Regions from separate parts of the Roseateles sp. T103 genome, predicted to be linked through region 1. Evidence: predicted binding sites of a transcription regulator. Region 1 holds the regulator's gene; the other holds the start of a gene.
The links. The regulator FliA, encoded in region 1, starts transcription of late flagellar genes. The targets are predictions, from matches to a motif close to CTAAAGTTTNNNNNNNNNNNGCCGNTA.
Positions count from the first base shown of each region.

Region 2: a site for FliA is predicted at 5,870-5,896, ahead of AC2EBS_RS17870 (flagellin N-terminal helical domain-containing protein). Genes of this name have one in related genera too.

Region 1 covers NZ_JBXVVS010000001.1:1,439,630-1,447,414, forward strand. The annotation lists gene AC2EBS_RS06380 (GGDEF domain-containing protein) at 1-1,195, shown strand, start outside; gene AC2EBS_RS06385 (methyl-accepting chemotaxis protein) at 1,337-2,587, opposite strand; gene AC2EBS_RS06390 (RNA polymerase sigma factor FliA) at 2,752-3,465, opposite strand; gene AC2EBS_RS06395 (MinD/ParA family ATP-binding protein) at 3,486-4,292, opposite strand; gene flhF (flagellar biosynthesis GTPase FlhF) at 4,310-5,923, opposite strand; gene flhA (flagellar biosynthesis protein FlhA) at 5,920-7,785, opposite strand, start outside.
Region 2 covers NZ_JBXVVS010000008.1:3,321-11,105, reverse strand. The annotation lists gene AC2EBS_RS17895 (flagellar protein FliT) at 1-217, opposite strand, end outside; gene fliS (flagellar export chaperone FliS) at 259-687, opposite strand; gene fliD (flagellar filament capping protein FliD) at 873-2,309, opposite strand; gene AC2EBS_RS17880 (flagellin N-terminal helical domain-containing protein) at 2,443-3,345, opposite strand; gene AC2EBS_RS17875 (flagellin domain-containing protein) at 3,551-4,402, opposite strand; gene AC2EBS_RS17870 (flagellin N-terminal helical domain-containing protein) at 4,782-5,630, opposite strand; gene AC2EBS_RS17865 (hypothetical protein) at 6,365-6,904, shown strand; gene AC2EBS_RS17860 (O-linked N-acetylglucosamine transferase, SPINDLY family protein) at 7,090-7,785, opposite strand, start outside.

The DNA.
Region 1 (7,785 bases):
CAGCGACAGCCTGCAGGGCACCGTCGGACACGCGCTGCGCAGCCCTCAGGCCGGCGCCTCACCGGACAGCCTGGTCGACGACCTGCTGACCGAACTGGCCAATGCGCAGACGGAGCTTGCCAGCCAGGGCGCCACTTCACAGCGTGCCGCCGCCATGGCCGCCCTGTGTCAGCGGGCGCGCCAGCTGCTGGACCATCGTCACCACCTGTTCGGCGAGCTGGGCCAGCTCTGCCGCGAACTCAGCGCCAGCCTGGTCGATCTGTCCGAGGACGACTCCTGGGCACGCGGCCAGTGCGAGGCGATGAACCAGACATTGGAGACCGGTCTGTCGGCGCGCGGCGTACGCAGCGTTTCCGAGCTGCTCAGCAACACCCGCGAACGCCAGCGCAGCCTGCGCGAGGAACGTTCACGTGCGCGCGACTCGCTGAAGTCGCTGATCCACAAGATGCTGGCCGAGTTGGGCGAGCTCGGTGCGCACACCGACCGTTTCCAGCACAGCGTCGGTCGCTATGCCGATGTCATCGAGAAGGCGGATTCGCTGGAAAGTCTGGCCGGCGTGGTGCGAGAGATGGTCGAGGAAAGCCGCTCGGTCCAGGCCCTGGTACGCGAGACGCAGTCGCGTCTGACTGCTGAGCACGAGAAGGCCAGCCAGCTCAGCGACCGGGTCAACGAGTTGGAGAAGGAACTGCGCCGGCTGTCGGACGAAGTTCACACGGACCAGCTCACGCAGATTGCCAACCGTCGCGGCCTGATCGCTGCCTTCGGCATCGAGCAGGCCAAGCAGGAGCGCGAAGGCTCGCGCATGGCGCTGGCGCTGCTGGATATCGACAACTTCAAGAAGCTCAACGACACGCTGGGCCATGCCGCTGGCGACGAGGCGCTGAAGTCGCTGGCTGCGCGCGTGACACAGATGCTGCGCCCCGGCGACATGGTGGCGCGCTATGGCGGCGAGGAGTTCGTGCTGATGCTGCCGGCCACGCCGCTGGACGAAGCGCAGTCGGTGCTGACACGGCTGCAGCGCTCGCTGTCGGCGGCGCTGTTCATGCACGAGGGCAAGGACGTGTTCGTCACCTTCTCTGCTGGGGTCACGCTCTATCGGCCGGGCGAGACGCTGGAGCAGGCACTGGACCGCGCCGATGTGGCCCTGTACGAGGCCAAGCACACGGGGAAGAACAAGGCGTGCGTGGCGCCTTGAGCTTGTTGTGTTCTTCCGCTTGGGTGGGTCTTGGTGCCGCTGATCGGGCTTGATCACTTTGTGAGAGCGCGCCGGGATTTCGCCCCGGCGCGCTTCATCCAGCACTCAAACCGAGCACCAAACGACCACGCCGACAAGCGATCAGAACTTGAACGCGATGCGCAACCCGCCCCAGTGCCGGCCGCCGACCATGATCGGCGCCGAGGCCTCCTTGAGCAGCACGAACTTGCCGCCGCCCATGTCGCGCCGGTAGGTTTGCAGCAGAAAAGGCCGCTGGTTGCGCGCCGAAGCCAGGCCGGTGCGGTCGTTGAAGATGCGACGGTAGCGGCTGTTCGCGGTGTTCCACACCACGTCGCCAGCCCGCTGCGGGTGGCAATAGGCACGGTTGTGCGTGGGCACATAGCCGTTGCGATCGACCGCGATGCAGAACACCACCTTGTCACTGAGCGTCAGCACCTTCTCCTGAACCTGCGGGAAGAGGCGATCGGCAAGCTCGACGAAGGCAGTCTGGTACTGCTGCGGATTGGTGCCCTGCATCGGGCGGTAGTTCTCGTCGAAGAGCTGCTCCAGCCGGATCTGACCCTGGGCGACGGCGGATTCCAGCAATGCGGCAATCTCGCCGGCAGCCTGCTGCGCCATGCGCAGGAAAGGCGAGTCCTCCACCTCGACGCCGGACTCGGCGATCTGCTCGATCAACTCCTCGGACAGCTTGAGAAAGCGATCGCTGCAAGCGAAGGCCGTGCCCAGGCCGCTGATGACCTGACGCACCTCGGACTCCAGCGCGGCGGCGCGCTCGTTGAGACTGGCACTGGTGGCGCGGCTCTGCTCGGCGGACGCCGCAATCAGCCGTACGTCGTCTTCGACCGCAGCGAAGGCCGTGTGAATGCTGCTCTTGGAGCTGCCTGCTCCCTGCCCGTCGCTGCGCAGTTCGCGGCTGAAGGCATCGACGCGCGTGTCCAGCGCCTTCACCGAGGCCACGATGGCCTTGGACGAGGCCTCGACCTTGGCGGAAAGGTCCTTCACCGCGTCGGCAACCACGCCGAAGCCGCGGCCAGCCTCGCCGGCACGCTTGGCCTCGACCGAGGCGTTGAAGGCCACGAGCCGGGTCTGCAGCGCGATCTGCGTGATCGCAGCGGCAGCCTCGGACACTTCGCGCAGTGTCTGCACGATGCCGCCGACTTCGCTGCCGACGTTGTCCAGCGCACCACGCGCGGTGGCCACGGCCTCGCGCGTCTTGCCGGTGGCCGCACCGATGGACTGCTGGGCCCGCTGCACCTCGGACAGCTGCTCGGCCAGCGCATGCATGGCCTGCCCCTGGGATTCGACGGCTTTCTGGGTATCTTCGAGAACGCCGCGCACCTCGGCCGCATCTCGGCCGAGCGTGGACACCATGCGCGACAGTGTCTTGACGGTATTGAGTGCTGTGCTGTCCGCCTCCGCCCGGCTTGTGGTCGGCGGCGTGCGGACGGGCCCCTCTGGGCCGCGACGGCGCAAGAAGCTATCAAGCATGGGATTGTTTGTCTCCTGTGCAGCTCTTATGGCTGCTACTGGTGGCCTCACCAGTCGCGAAGCTTAACTCTCAATCTCGCGATGGCTTGACTGTGCAATTGACAAACCCGTGACTCTGTCACTTTTAGCACAGCGGCAATCTCTTTCAGGTTCATGTCATGTTCGTAATACATGGACATGACGTACTGCTCGCGCTCGGGCAGGTTCTTGATCGCCGCGACCAGCGCTTGGCGCATGCGATGGTCCTGCAGCAGCGCCATGGGGTTGGCGCCGTCGTCAGCCACATGGCGGTCGAGATAGTCCTCGTCGCCATCGTCGCCGCTCATGTCCTCCAGGAACACCAGCTGCGTGCCGCGCACCTTGGACAGCAGGTCCTGATACTCAACGAGACTGATGCCCATTTCCTTGGCGATCTCGCTCTCCTGCGGCGGACGGCCCAGGCGCTGCTCGAGCTTGTGCACGGCCGTCTCGATCTCGCGCTGCTGGCGGCGCGTGCCGCGGCTCATCCAGTCTCCCCCGCGCAACTCGTCGAGCATCGCGCCGCGGATGCGCTGGGTGGCAAAGGTTTCGAACTGCACGCCCTGCGTTGCATCGAAGCGTGCCAGCGCATCGGTCAGGCCGATCAGGCCGACCTGGATCAGGTCGTCCAGCTCCACATTGGCCGGCAGCTTGGCGATCATCTGATGCGCGAGTCGTCGCACCAGCGGGCTGTGCTGGCGGATCAGCGAGGAATTGTCGAGGCGACCTTTGGCGGTGTACATGATCGGCTCCAGCGGCTTGATCAGAGGGCGGCGGCAGCGTGGTGGCGGCTCGGCAGCGGGCGCAGCGGCATCGCGTCAGCGGGCGCTTCGAACATCGCTCCGGGCGGCGCCGCCATCAGCAGCTCGCGCGCCAGGTAGCGCAGCTCGGGCGCCATCGGCGCAGAGGCCGGCTGGCGCGGGTCCATGCAGGCCCAGTCACGTAGCACGGCGCCGAGGAAGCCTTCGGCGCAGCTGCTGAGCTGCTGGGCGATGCGTTCGGCCAGGCGCAGCTGCGGCGGGCAGGCCAGCAGCAGGCTGTAGACCATCAGCCCGGCGCGCTGCGTCAGCCACTTCATGCCGGCATAGGCATGGGTGACGCTCTGCACATCGGTGTCGGCCAGCAGCACCGGACGCAGTTCGCGGCTGGCGACCATGCGTGCCAGCTCGGCAGCGCCGGCATGCAGCAGCACCACATCGGCCTGCGGCGCGGCATCGGCGACCACCTCAAGGAACTGCGCGGCCGAGCCATTGGCATTGATATGGCGCAGCGGCAGGCCGCGTGCGGCGAGATACGAGACATGCTCGGACAGCGGCTCCACGCAGGCGGCCAGATCGACCTGGGCCAGCTCGGAAGGCTGCGGCGACATCTCGCCGGCATCAACGACCAGCGTGTGCAGGCCCAGCTCGGCGAATGCAGCGCACAGACCTTCGAGCAGCACGCCGGCGCTCAGCACATGCGGGTTGCTCAGCACCGGGATGAAGCGCACGCGCGAGCTGGCGAAGAGGCGGCGCAGACCGTCGGCCTGGTCCTGCACGCGGGGGTTGTAGCGATTGAGGTCGCGCATCATGGTGTCGATCTGTCGTTTCAGTGCGCGCCCAGTGCCGAAGGCTGGGCCACAGCCAGCGCAGGTCCGCCGGCGAAGATCAGGTTGATGTCCGAGCTGTCCATGCGCCAGGCTGGCGTCGCGGCGCTGCGCAGCGCGCGCTGCACCAGGGCCGGGGCCGACAGGCGGTGCCAGTCCTCGGGCACGCGCTGGCCGTTGGTGACGCCCAGCACCTTGAGCTTGTGGCGGATCACGCAGTCCAGCGCCGGGGCGAGCTTTACCGCCTCGTCGATCTTCGACAGCACCACGCCCATGCACTCGCTGCCGCGCCAGGCCATCGCCACGTCCTCGATGGTCTCGCCCTGCTGGGCGGCATCGAGCACCAGGATCTTGCGCAGGCTGGGGTGGCGCAGCATGTCGAGCAGCTCGCCGGTGCGGCTGTCGCGCTGCGCCATGCCGGCGGTGTCGATCAGCACCATCTTCTTGGCCGACAGCAGGTCCAGCAGGTCTTCCAACGAGGTGCGGTCGTGGGCGGTATGCACCGGCACGCCGAGGATGCGGCCGTAGGCGCGCAGTTGCTCATGGGCGCCGACGCGGTAGGCGTCCAGCGTGATCAGTCCCAGCTGGCCGGCACCATACTTGGTGGCAAAGGCTGCAGCGATCTTGGCCGTGGTGGTGGTCTTGCCGACCCCGGTGGAGCCGATCAAGGCCAGCACACCGCCCTGGTCTTCCAGTGCGGGCTCGGCCTCACCGGTAAGCAGGTTGCGCGCCAGCACATTGGCCGCCCAGGCGGTCTCGTCGGTGGCCATCTGCTTGTAGTCGGCCGGCAGGCTCTCGGCCAGCTTGCGCACCAGCGCGGGCGAGAAGCCAACCTCCAGCAGCTTTTGCGTCAGGCGGGCCTGGGCCGGCTGGCGTTGCAGCTTCTCCATGAAGGCCAGCGCGCCGAAGCGTTCCTCGATCAGGCCCTTCATCGAGCGCAGTTCGTTGATCATGTCCTGCTGCTCGCGACGGCTGGCGGCCAGCGCCAAATCGGGCAGCGGCGCGGCCGCCTGCGCCACGCGGATCTCGTCGCGCAGCACTGGCGGCACCGGGCGCGGAGCGGCGGCAGGTGCCGGCTGGCTGGTCGGGCGGCGCGGCGCCATCGCGGCCATCGCGGCCTCGGCGCGCTGCTTGCGCATGGCGGACAGCGAGGCCACGCCCTCGGCCGTCTGCGGCTCGGGCTTGGCGAAGCTGGGCTCTTCCAGCAGCGGATCGGTGCGACCCTGCAGTTCGGCCTGGCGGCGCTTGAGCATGCGCTCGCGCACATAGTCCTGGAAGGACAGCGTGCTCATCGCCAGCTGCTGCACGTCCTGATCGACGCCGGGCTCTGCACCCATCTGCGGCATCTGACGTGCGGCACGTTCGGCCAGACGGCTGCTGCCGCCCTGCGGCGCACTGGCAGCCGGACGGGCCTGCACGCGGCTGGGCGCGCTGACCTTGGGCGCCTGCGCGGCGACCTTTTCGATCTGGGCCATGCCCTCGGGCGCCATCGCCAGCACTTCCACGCCTTCGGCGCAGGGCTTGTTCGACAGCACGACGGCGTCGTCGCCAAAGGCCTGGCGGACCAGGGCCATCGCCTCGCGGTTGGTGCGGGCGGTGAAGCGCTTCACGTTCATGCTGTGCCTCCGATGATCGAGCCGATCCGGATGGTGTGGGTTTCAGGAATTTCGCTGTGTGCCAGCACCTTCAGGCGCGGTGCGGCACGCTTGAGCAGACGGGCCATTGGCGCGCGGATCACGTCGGGTACCAACAGGCAGGCCGGCACGCCGCGGTCTTCCTGCGACTGGCTCTGTTCGGCGGCGCTGCGGGCCAGCGTGTCGGCCACGCCGGGGTCCAGCGCTGCGCCATGGGGGGAATTCAGCGCCTGGGTGACCAGACGCTCGAGCTCGGGCTCCAGCGCGATCACATCCAGCTCCTTCACCGGGCCGTAGATCTGCTGGACGATGGCCGGCGCGATATGGGTGCGGATGCGGCGGGCCAGCTCGGCCGGGTCGGAAACCACGGCGGCGTTCTCGGAGATCGACTCGACGATGGAACGCATGTCGCGGATGTGCACGCCCTCCTCCAGCAGGAACTGGAGCGTGCGTTGCAGTGTGGCGATGCCGACCATCTTGGGTATCACGTCTTCGATCAGTTGAGGTGCCTGCTTGGTGATGTGTTCCACCAGCTGCTGAACCTCCACCCGGCCCAGGAGACGGGCCGCGTGGACTTGCATCAAGTGTGAAAGATGGGTGGCAATGACGGTCGAACAATCAACCACGGTAAATCCGGCCATTTGGGCCATATCCCGCTGGCGCTCCTCGATCCACACCGCCGGCAGGCCGAAGGCCGGATCGGTGGTGGCGGTGCCGATGAGCTTCTGGGTGGCATGTCCGGGGTTGATCGCCAGCCACATGCCCGGATAGGCCTCGGCCTCGCCGATCACTGCGCCGCGCAGCGTGATGCGGTACTGGCTGGGGCGCAGGTCCAGGTTGTCGCGGATGTGCACCGGCGGCGGCAGGAAGCCCACCTCCTGGGCGAACTTGCGCCGCACACCCTTGATGCGCGAGAGCAAATCGCCCTCCTTGTTCTTGTCCACCAGCGTGATCAGCCGGTAGCCGACTTCCAGGCCCAGCGTGTCCACCGGCACCAGATCGTCCCAGCTGGCCTCGACGTTGGCCTCGGGCGCGGCGGTGGGCAGCGGCGGCGCCTTGGCCGCCGCTTCGGCCGCCTGCTGGCGACGGCGCAGCCACCAGGCGGCATAGCCCAGAGCCGAGGCGATGCTCAGGAAGATCAGGTTGGGCATGCCCGGGATCAGGCCCAGCAGGCCGATCACACCGGCCGTGATGGCCAGCGCCTTGGCGGAGCCAAAGACCTGGCGACCGATCATCGAGCCGACATCCTTGTCCTTGCCGACGCGCGACACCACCATGGCCGCAGCGACCGAGATCAGCAGCGCCGGGATCTGCGCCACCAGCGCATCGCCGATGGCCAGCAGGATGTAGGAGTCGGCCGCCTGGCTCGCGGTGAGGCCGTGCTGGGCCACGCCGATGATGAAGCCGCCGACGATATTGATGACCAGGATCAGGATGCCGGCGATCGCATCGCCGCGCACGAACTTGCTGGCACCGTCCATCGAGCCGAAGAAGTCCGCTTCGTCGCTCAGCTCGGCGCGGCGGCGCTTGGCTTCCTTCTCGTCGATCAGGCCGGCGTTCAGGTCGGCGTCCACCGCCATCTGCTTGCCGGGCATCGCATCCAGCGTGAAGCGCGCGCCGACCTCGGCGATGCGCTCCGCGCCCTTGGTGACGACGATGAAATTGATCACCACCAGGATGGCGAAGACGATGATGCCGACGGCGAAGTTACCGCCGATCAGGAAATGGCCGAAGGCCTCGATCACCTTGCCGGCAGCACCGGTGCCGGTATGGCCCTCCATCAGCACGACGCGGGTGGAGGCGACGTTCAGCGACAGCCGCAGCAGCGTGGTCAGCAGCAGCAC
Region 2 (7,785 bases), on a different contig from region 1:
CGTTGAGCAGGATGCGCTGCATGATGCGCGTCTTCAGCTTGGTCTCGTCGGGTGCCAGCTGGCGCTGCGATGCCGCGTGCTTGAGCTGCGAGATCAGCAGCACGCAGGCGCCCTCGAGCTTGACGACCTCGTCCCAGTTACCGGCGCGGGCAGCGGCCAGCATCTCGGTGCTGGCCTGTTCGATGGCTTCGTAATAGCTGAGCAGGTTCGTGTTCATGGGACGGTCCGCTGGGTTGTCGTAGTTCGTCGGGGTGGCGTTCATGCCGCCTTGGCCTCGGCTTGCTGGCCGATCGCGTGCCAGGCTTCGCGCACCGGCTGCAGCAGCCGCTGGCATTCCTCGATTGCCGCGGTGTCGGAATGCAGGTTTGCGTAGGTCAGCCGCCTGCACATATAGCTGTACAGATCGTGCAGGTCGCGGGCGATGTCGCCCGCGTCCATCTGCAGCGCAGCCTTCAGGCCTTCGTCAAGGATGCGCACCGCGCGGCTGAGCGCGCGCGCCTTGAGCTCGATATTGCCGGCAGCCAGCGCGCCCAGGGCCTGGTTCATCGCGTCGGAGGCGCCGTCGAAAAGCAGGGCGACGAGCCGGTGCGGGCTGGCAGTCAGCACATCGGTCTCGAGTCCGACCTTGCTGTAGAGGTTGCTGGCGCGCTGGCCGCGGGCTGCGAAAGGGGAGGCGTTGCCGTACATCTCTTGGTCTCGGTGATGGGGGGCGTGTTGAGATGTTCTTCGGCTGTGGCGTCCCGAACTTGAGAGCCAGCGCCGGCAAAAGCGCTGCCTCATGTAAGCAGCTGTACCCCTGACTGCCGGCGCGCCATGCAAAAGGGCCCGCCGAGGCGGGCCCTGGCGCGGGCCGAGTCGAGGCGGCGCGGCGCTCAGCTGCTGCTGCTCTTGCTCAGCATGGCCATCTGCTGGCTCACATAGCTGGACAGGCCGCTGAGCTTGCCCATCTGCGCATCCAGTGACTGGTACTGGGCGCGGAGCCGCTTTTCCACCAGCGTGAGGCGGTTCTCCATCATCTCCTGGCGCTTGCCGTTGGCGCTGATGCTGCTCTGCAGCGAGGACTGCTTGTTCGATACCCGTCCGTCGGTCGACAGCGCCCCGTCGATGAACTCGCGCAGACGCTGGCTGAAGCCGTTGTTGCGCGGGTCGCTGCTGTCCAGCCCCTTGAAGAAGTTCTTCAGATCCTCGGGGTTGTCCAGCGCGGTGTTCAACTTGCTGGCATTTACCGTCAGCGTGCCGGTCGAACCTGGGTTGAGGCCGATGTCGGCCAGGCGGGCGAATGCGCCGCCCAACGAGGTGCTGCCGCCGGCAATGCCGCGCAGCATGCCCTGCAGCGCAACCACCGTGGAGTCGCCCTGCAGCGTGCCGGCGGTCTTGCTGTCGGCGTCGTACTTGGTCTGCTCGCGCATCAGGTTGATGACCGCGTTGTAGGCGTCGGAGAAGGCGGTCACCGCCGTCTTGATCGCCTCCTTGTCCTGGGCGATGTTCAGTGTCGCCGGGCTGCTGGTCGTCGCGAGCAGGTTGATGGTGAGGCCGTCCATGGCCTTGCTCAAGGTATTGCTCTCGGAGACGATGTCGATGCCGTTGATGTTGGCCTGCGCATTGGTGGCGGCAGCCTTGAGCGTCATTGAGCCGACGCCGGCCGAGGGGTCGTAGGCCAGGGCAGACAGGCCGGCGGCGTCGGCACCATTGCCATCGGCGTCCGAGACGGAGACGCGAAAGCCATTGCTCTCGCCCGTCTCTCTGGAGCGCAGCACCAGGCGCGAGCCGCTGGCGTCGTTGACGATGGAGGCGACCACACCGGCGCCGGCCGCATTGATCTTGTCGCGGATCGCGCTCGGGGAGTCGGCGCCCGCCGCGATGTCGATGGTGACGGCAGTCGCGCCCTCCTTAGCAGTGAATCCGCCATCGCTGCCCCAGCTGCCCAACTCGATGGTCAGACTGCCGGCGCCGACACCGGTGCTGGGCAGCACCGCGCTGGCCAGCGATTGCGCCGCGGCCAGCTGGTTGACCTGCACCGCGACTGTGCCGGCACTGGCGGCGCTGGAGGCGCTGACGGTGAGGGCGCTGCTGTTGGAGGAGCTGGCCTTGGTCGGCGCCCAGAGGTCCACCGAGTTGAGCTTGGATGCGGCATCGCGCAGAGAGGACAGAGCGCTCTGCAGCTTGCCCCAGGCCGAAAGCTGGGTCTTGAGCTTGTCGGTGCGCGTCAGGAGCTGGTCGATCGGCGTGCGCTCGACCTGCACCAGCTTGCTGACGATGGACTCGACATCGAGGCCGCTGCCGATGCCGGTGGAAGAAATGGATGGCACTGCTTTGCTCCTTGATGGGCCTTGCGGCCCACATCGACCCTATCGGCCGCTCGCGCAGAAACTGAAGGCCGTGCAGCGCGGGGCTGGACGGCCTTGGGGCGGGGACTGCGCCTGCGGGCGCCTTCGCTCGGGCTCAGCCCTTGAGCAGCGACAGCACCTGCTGCGGCAGCTGGTTGGCCTGCGCCACCATGGCATTGCCGGCCTGCTGCAGGATCTGCGCGCGGCTGAGGTTCGAGGTCTCGGCGGCGAAGTCGGCATCCATGATGCGGCTGCGTGCCGCGCTCTGGTTCTCCACCGAGATCTGCAGGTTCGAGATCACTGCGTCGAAGCGCGACTGCACGGCACCGAAGGTGGCGCGGGTGTTGTTGATCGTCGTCAGCGCGTCGTCGATGTCATCCATCACCTTGGCCAGACCGGTGGCATCGGTCGGCGTGGGCCGCGGCGTGGACGAGGGCGTGCCAGCAGGGGTCAGCGCACCGATCGACACCGGCGTGCCGCCCGGCGGGATGATGGCGCCGATGGTGGCGTCGTTGGGCAGGTCCAGCGGCGGGATGTCGATGGTGTCCCAGGACGAGGTGTTGGCGCCGATCTGGTAGGTCTGCGGCAGGCCGCTCGCGTCCGACAGGATGGGCTTGCCGTTGAAGGAGGTCGCACCCATGATGCGGGTGATCTCGCCGGCGAGCTGCTGGAACTCCTTGTCCAGCGAGTCCTTGTCCGAGTCGCTGTTGGTGGCGTTGCGGGCCTGGACGGTCAGCTCACGCATGCGCTGCAGCGCGTCGCTGATCTTGCCTAAAGCGCCTTCGGCCGTCTGCGCCAGCGAAATGCCGTCGTTGGCATTGCGCATCGCCACGGTCATGCCGCGCACCTGGGTGTTCATGCGCTCGGCAATGGCCAGACCGGCGGCGTCGTCCTTGGCAGAGTTGACGCGCAGGCCCGAAGACAGTCGCTGCATCGAGACCGCGAGCGATCCCTGCGACATGTTCAGATTGCGTTGCGCGTTCAGCGACGCAATATTGGTGTTGATGGTCTGGGGCATCTCAGCACTCCTGAATGTTCCGTTCGGCGGGCAGATTTACACCTGACCGATGGAACGCATTCTGCGAGTGCGGCAGCCCCGTCAAAAGCCCGATTAAGCGGCCAAACCACGGCCAATACGGAAACCAGTGCGAAGGCCAGGCGCGAGCCTTGCGGCCCGGGCCTGGTGCGCAGCCGGCGGTGTGCCGGCTATGGTTTCGCCCTGATTACTGCAGCAGCTTGAGCACCTGCTGCGGCATCTGGTTGGCCTGCGAGATCATCGCGGTGCCGGCCTGCTGCAGGATCTGCGCACGGCTGAGGTTGGCGGTCTCGGATGCGAAGTCGGCATCCATGATCCGGCTGCGCGCGGCGCTCTGGTTCTCGATGGCGATGTTCAGGTTCGAGATCACCGCATCGAATCGGTTCTGCGCCGCACCGAGCACGGCACGCTGGCCGTTGACGGTGTTGATGGCGGTATCGATGTTGTCGATGATGGTGCCCAGGCTGGCGGCCGTCGAGGTGTTGTCGAACACCGCGATGGCGGAGTCGGTCACGTTGGTCAGCGTCGTGTCGGCCGTCATGTCGGTGGTGACCACGTCCACCACGTCGTTGGCCGTCGTGTTGGCGCCGATCTGGAAGGTCTGCGTGCCTGAACCAGAGCCGGCCAGGATGGCCTTGCCGTTGAAGGTGGTGCCGGCGGTGACGCGGGTGATTTCCTTCTGCAGCTCGATGAACTCCTTGCCCAGCGAGTCCAGGTCGCTGGTGGTGTTGGTGGCGTTGCGGCCCTGCACGGCCAGCTCACGCATGCGCTGCAGCGCGTCGCCCACCTTGGCCAGCGCGCCTTCTGCGGTCTGCGCCAGCGAGATGCCGTCGTTGGCGTTGCGGACGGCCACCGTCATGCCGCGCACCTGGGTGTTCATGCGCTCGGCAATGGCCAGGCCGGCGGCGTCGTCCTTGGCGGAGTTGACGCGCAAACCCGAAGACAGTCGCTGCATCGAGGTCGAGAGCGAGCTCTGCGACATCGCGGTATTGCGCTGGGCGTTCAGGGAGGCGAGATTGGTATTGATGATCGCGGGCATGATGTCAGTCCTTTCGGTATCCAGAGTTCCGGTTCGTTCCGGTCTGTACGGTCGATAACACGAATGCCCTTGCGGGCAGTCTTGCCTGCGAGGCTGCAGCGTCGCCGCCTGGCCTCGCGCCGTCCGCGTCCTGCCTAACTCGATGGCTTAATGCCTCGGTCGGGCCGGCTGACCGGACTACGCAGTCCTCAAAACAACTATTTGGGACCCGTTGGATGTGTTATCGACGACACCTGCTTGGACTTGAGGGCTCCTGCGCGATCGGCGCCGTTCCCGGGTTTGGGAACGGCGCTCTCAGGGTGCTTGAGCTGGCGGACTGACGTTGTCCGCGGCAATCAATTCAGCTGTCGTCAGGGCCAGCTGCTGGGCTGGCCCAGCGTCATCGAAGCAGCGACAGGACGTTCTGCGGTTGTTGATTCGCCTGAGCGATCATCGCAGTACCGGCCTGTTGCAGGATCTGTGCACGACTGAGGTTGGCGGTCTCGGCGGCGAAGTCGGCATCCATGATGCGGCTGCGCGCGGCGGTCTGGTTCTCCAGCGAGATCTGCAGGTTGGAGATCACCGCATCGAAGCGGTTCTGCGAGGCACCCAGCACGGCGCGCTCGGAGTTGACCGTATCGATGGCCAGGTCGATGTTGTTGATGATCGTGCCCAGCGAGGCCGAAGTGGCGGTGTTGTCGAAGGTCGCGATCGACGCATCGGTCACGTTGGTGATCGTCGTCTCGGTGGTCATGTTCTTCGTCGCCACGTCGACCACGTCGTTGGCCGTCGTGTTGGCGCCGATCTGGAAGGTCTGCGTGCCCGAGGCGCCGGCCAGGATGGCGCGGCCGTTGAAGGTCGTGCCGGCGGTAACGCGGCTGATTTCCTTCTGCAGTTCCTGGAACTCCTTGCCCAGCGAGTCCAGATCGCTGGTCGTGTTGGTGGCGTTGCGGCCCTGCACGGCCAGTTCACGCATGCGCTGCAGCGCGTCGCCGACCTTGGCCAGTGCGCCTTCGGCGGTCTGCGCCAGCGAGATGCCGTCGTTGGCATTGCGGATGGCCACCGCCATGCCGCGCACCTGGGTGTTCATGCGCTCGGCGATCGCGAGGCCGGCGGCATCGTCCTTGGAGGAATTGACACGCAGGCCCGAGGACAGGCGCTGCATCGCCGTGCTCAGCGCGGCTTGCGAGGTGTTGATATTGCGCTGAGCGGTCAGCGAGTTGATGTTGGTGTTGATGATGGCGGGCATGTTGCGCTCCTGTTTCAGCTACTAAGACTTCCGGCTGTGCGCCTGGCTTGCGACCAGACGCTCAGTTCCGACGTGAATCGGGCGCCTCGGAGAGACCCCCTTTTGGTGCTACAGGCGACCTTGCGGCCGGATGAGCACCGTCGGGAAGGCAGGACCCTGCAATGCGACGCCCCTGTTCGGGATGCCCCCTCGGCCTGTCAACCTGACCACGCGTCTGTTTCCAGACCCGTTGGAATGGGTATCGGACAGCGCCAAGCAGAACTTAAGCGCTGTTTGTCAATAGGCTCGATCTTCCGAAAAGCGGCTGGGTTTCCCGGTCTGTTCCACAGATCGCTGCCGGGCTTGCGGGCCGGCGGCGACGGTGGGCGGTTCAGCGCCTGTTCGGGCGGGGTGCATCAATGTCTGGGGCGGCTGTCGGTCCTTCGGTCAGTCTTGTGTCGATGAGCTGAAACAGGCCGGTGCGACGGGGAGCGAATCCGTGGGCACCGGGCCATGTAGTGGTTTTCGGCGGTGTCGGCGTAGCACAGGCTTTGAGTCGCGGTGGCAAAGCGGTGCTTTTCTCCCGATTGGCGCGTGAACTAATCCCTAAAGTTCGCTGCACCGTGGTCGATACGCGCGCGCCGCGTGCATGCATGCACGCACGTTTGCAAATCCAGGCGACGGCCCTGCAGGACGCGAGCGTCCTGGGGCGGGTGCCCAGAGAGCAAGCAGCGCGCCACAATTTGGAGAGACTTATGCAAGTCATGACGCAAACAACGACAAGCACCGGCGCCAGTGGCGCGGCCCTGCTGTCGACCTCAACCCAGGCCAGCACTGCAGCGCCGATCAGCAGCGAGGCTGCCGCGCTGCTGCATGCCGCTCGCAATGCCGCCTTTGCCGAGGCCAGCCAGGGCCGGGTGGAGAACGGTCTGCAACTGCTGATGGACGCGCTGCACCACGAGCCGCAGAGTCATGACTTGCTCAGCGACATGGCGGCTCTACTGCTGGCCGCCGGTGCGCTGGAGAACGCGGTGGAGTTCGCGCGCATCGCGCTGGATGTGAATCCGCAGCACGGGCCCAGCCTGTACTCGCTCGGCTTCGCATTGGCCGGGCTTGGAGAGCATCAGCAGGCGCATGACGCGCTGTCCCGCATTGAGCAGGACAGCGAGGCGCTGCGCAGCCTGATGGCCGAGGCGCCTGATCTGCTGCCGCTGGTGAAGACCGAGCTGCAGCGCCTGCAGGCCAGTCTGGCCGAGCAGCAGGCTGCGGCGACGGCGCCCAGGCAAGCCGCTTGACGCGCGGCCGCCCGCGGCGGCGGCACGACGCCTGAACCATCGACACGGACCCCGCGACGCCGGGCGGCTGCATGCCGCGCCGGCGTCTTTGCTTTGCGCAGCGCTTGCGGTGGCTTGATAGCGAAGGGCGCTGGCCGGCCTCGCGCGAGCAGCTCTGGCAGACCGGCCTCCCAGGCCGGTGCGGATCAGCAGGTCACCGGCTCGGCGGCCAACGCCTGCGGCGGCTGGCCAGCTTCGACTCTGGACCACATGCGCAGGTACAGCGCTTCGAGCTCCTGCGCCAGGCGTCGTGCATCGTAGAGCGCGGCGATTCCCAGACCGAGCCGTGCGCGCAGGGCATGCAGTGCCCTGCGATCGCTGCCGAGCGCACAGGCAGCGTCGACATAGCTGCGTGCGTCGTGGCAGACCAGCTCGCCCAAGCCGGCGCTGTGCAGCAGGCTGGCTGCGACGCGGCCGGCGAAGGTTTTGCCCTGCAGCGTCAGCACCGGCACGCCGGCCCACAGCGCGTCGCTGCTGGTGGTGTGGCCATTGCAGGGCCAGCTGTCCAGCGCCAGATCGGCAGCACCCAGGCGCGCGAGGTGCTGTTGCATCGGGACCTTGGGTGCGAACACCAGCCGTTCGGGCGCGATGCCGCGGCGCTGGCCTTCGGCGCGCAGCCGCGCGTCGGCCTGTTCGCCGCCGCTGAGCTGCCACAGCACCGCCTGGGGCAGGCGGCGCAGGATCTCGGCCCAGGCGTCGAGCAGCGCGGGCGTGAGCTTGTAGACCGGGTTGGCGGCCAGCAACACCAGCGCATCGTCGGGCAGGCCCAGCGCGGCACGCGCCGGCACCGCAGCCTGGCGTTCGCGCCGGCCGTCGTTGGGCTGGTAGCAGCGCGGCAGCTG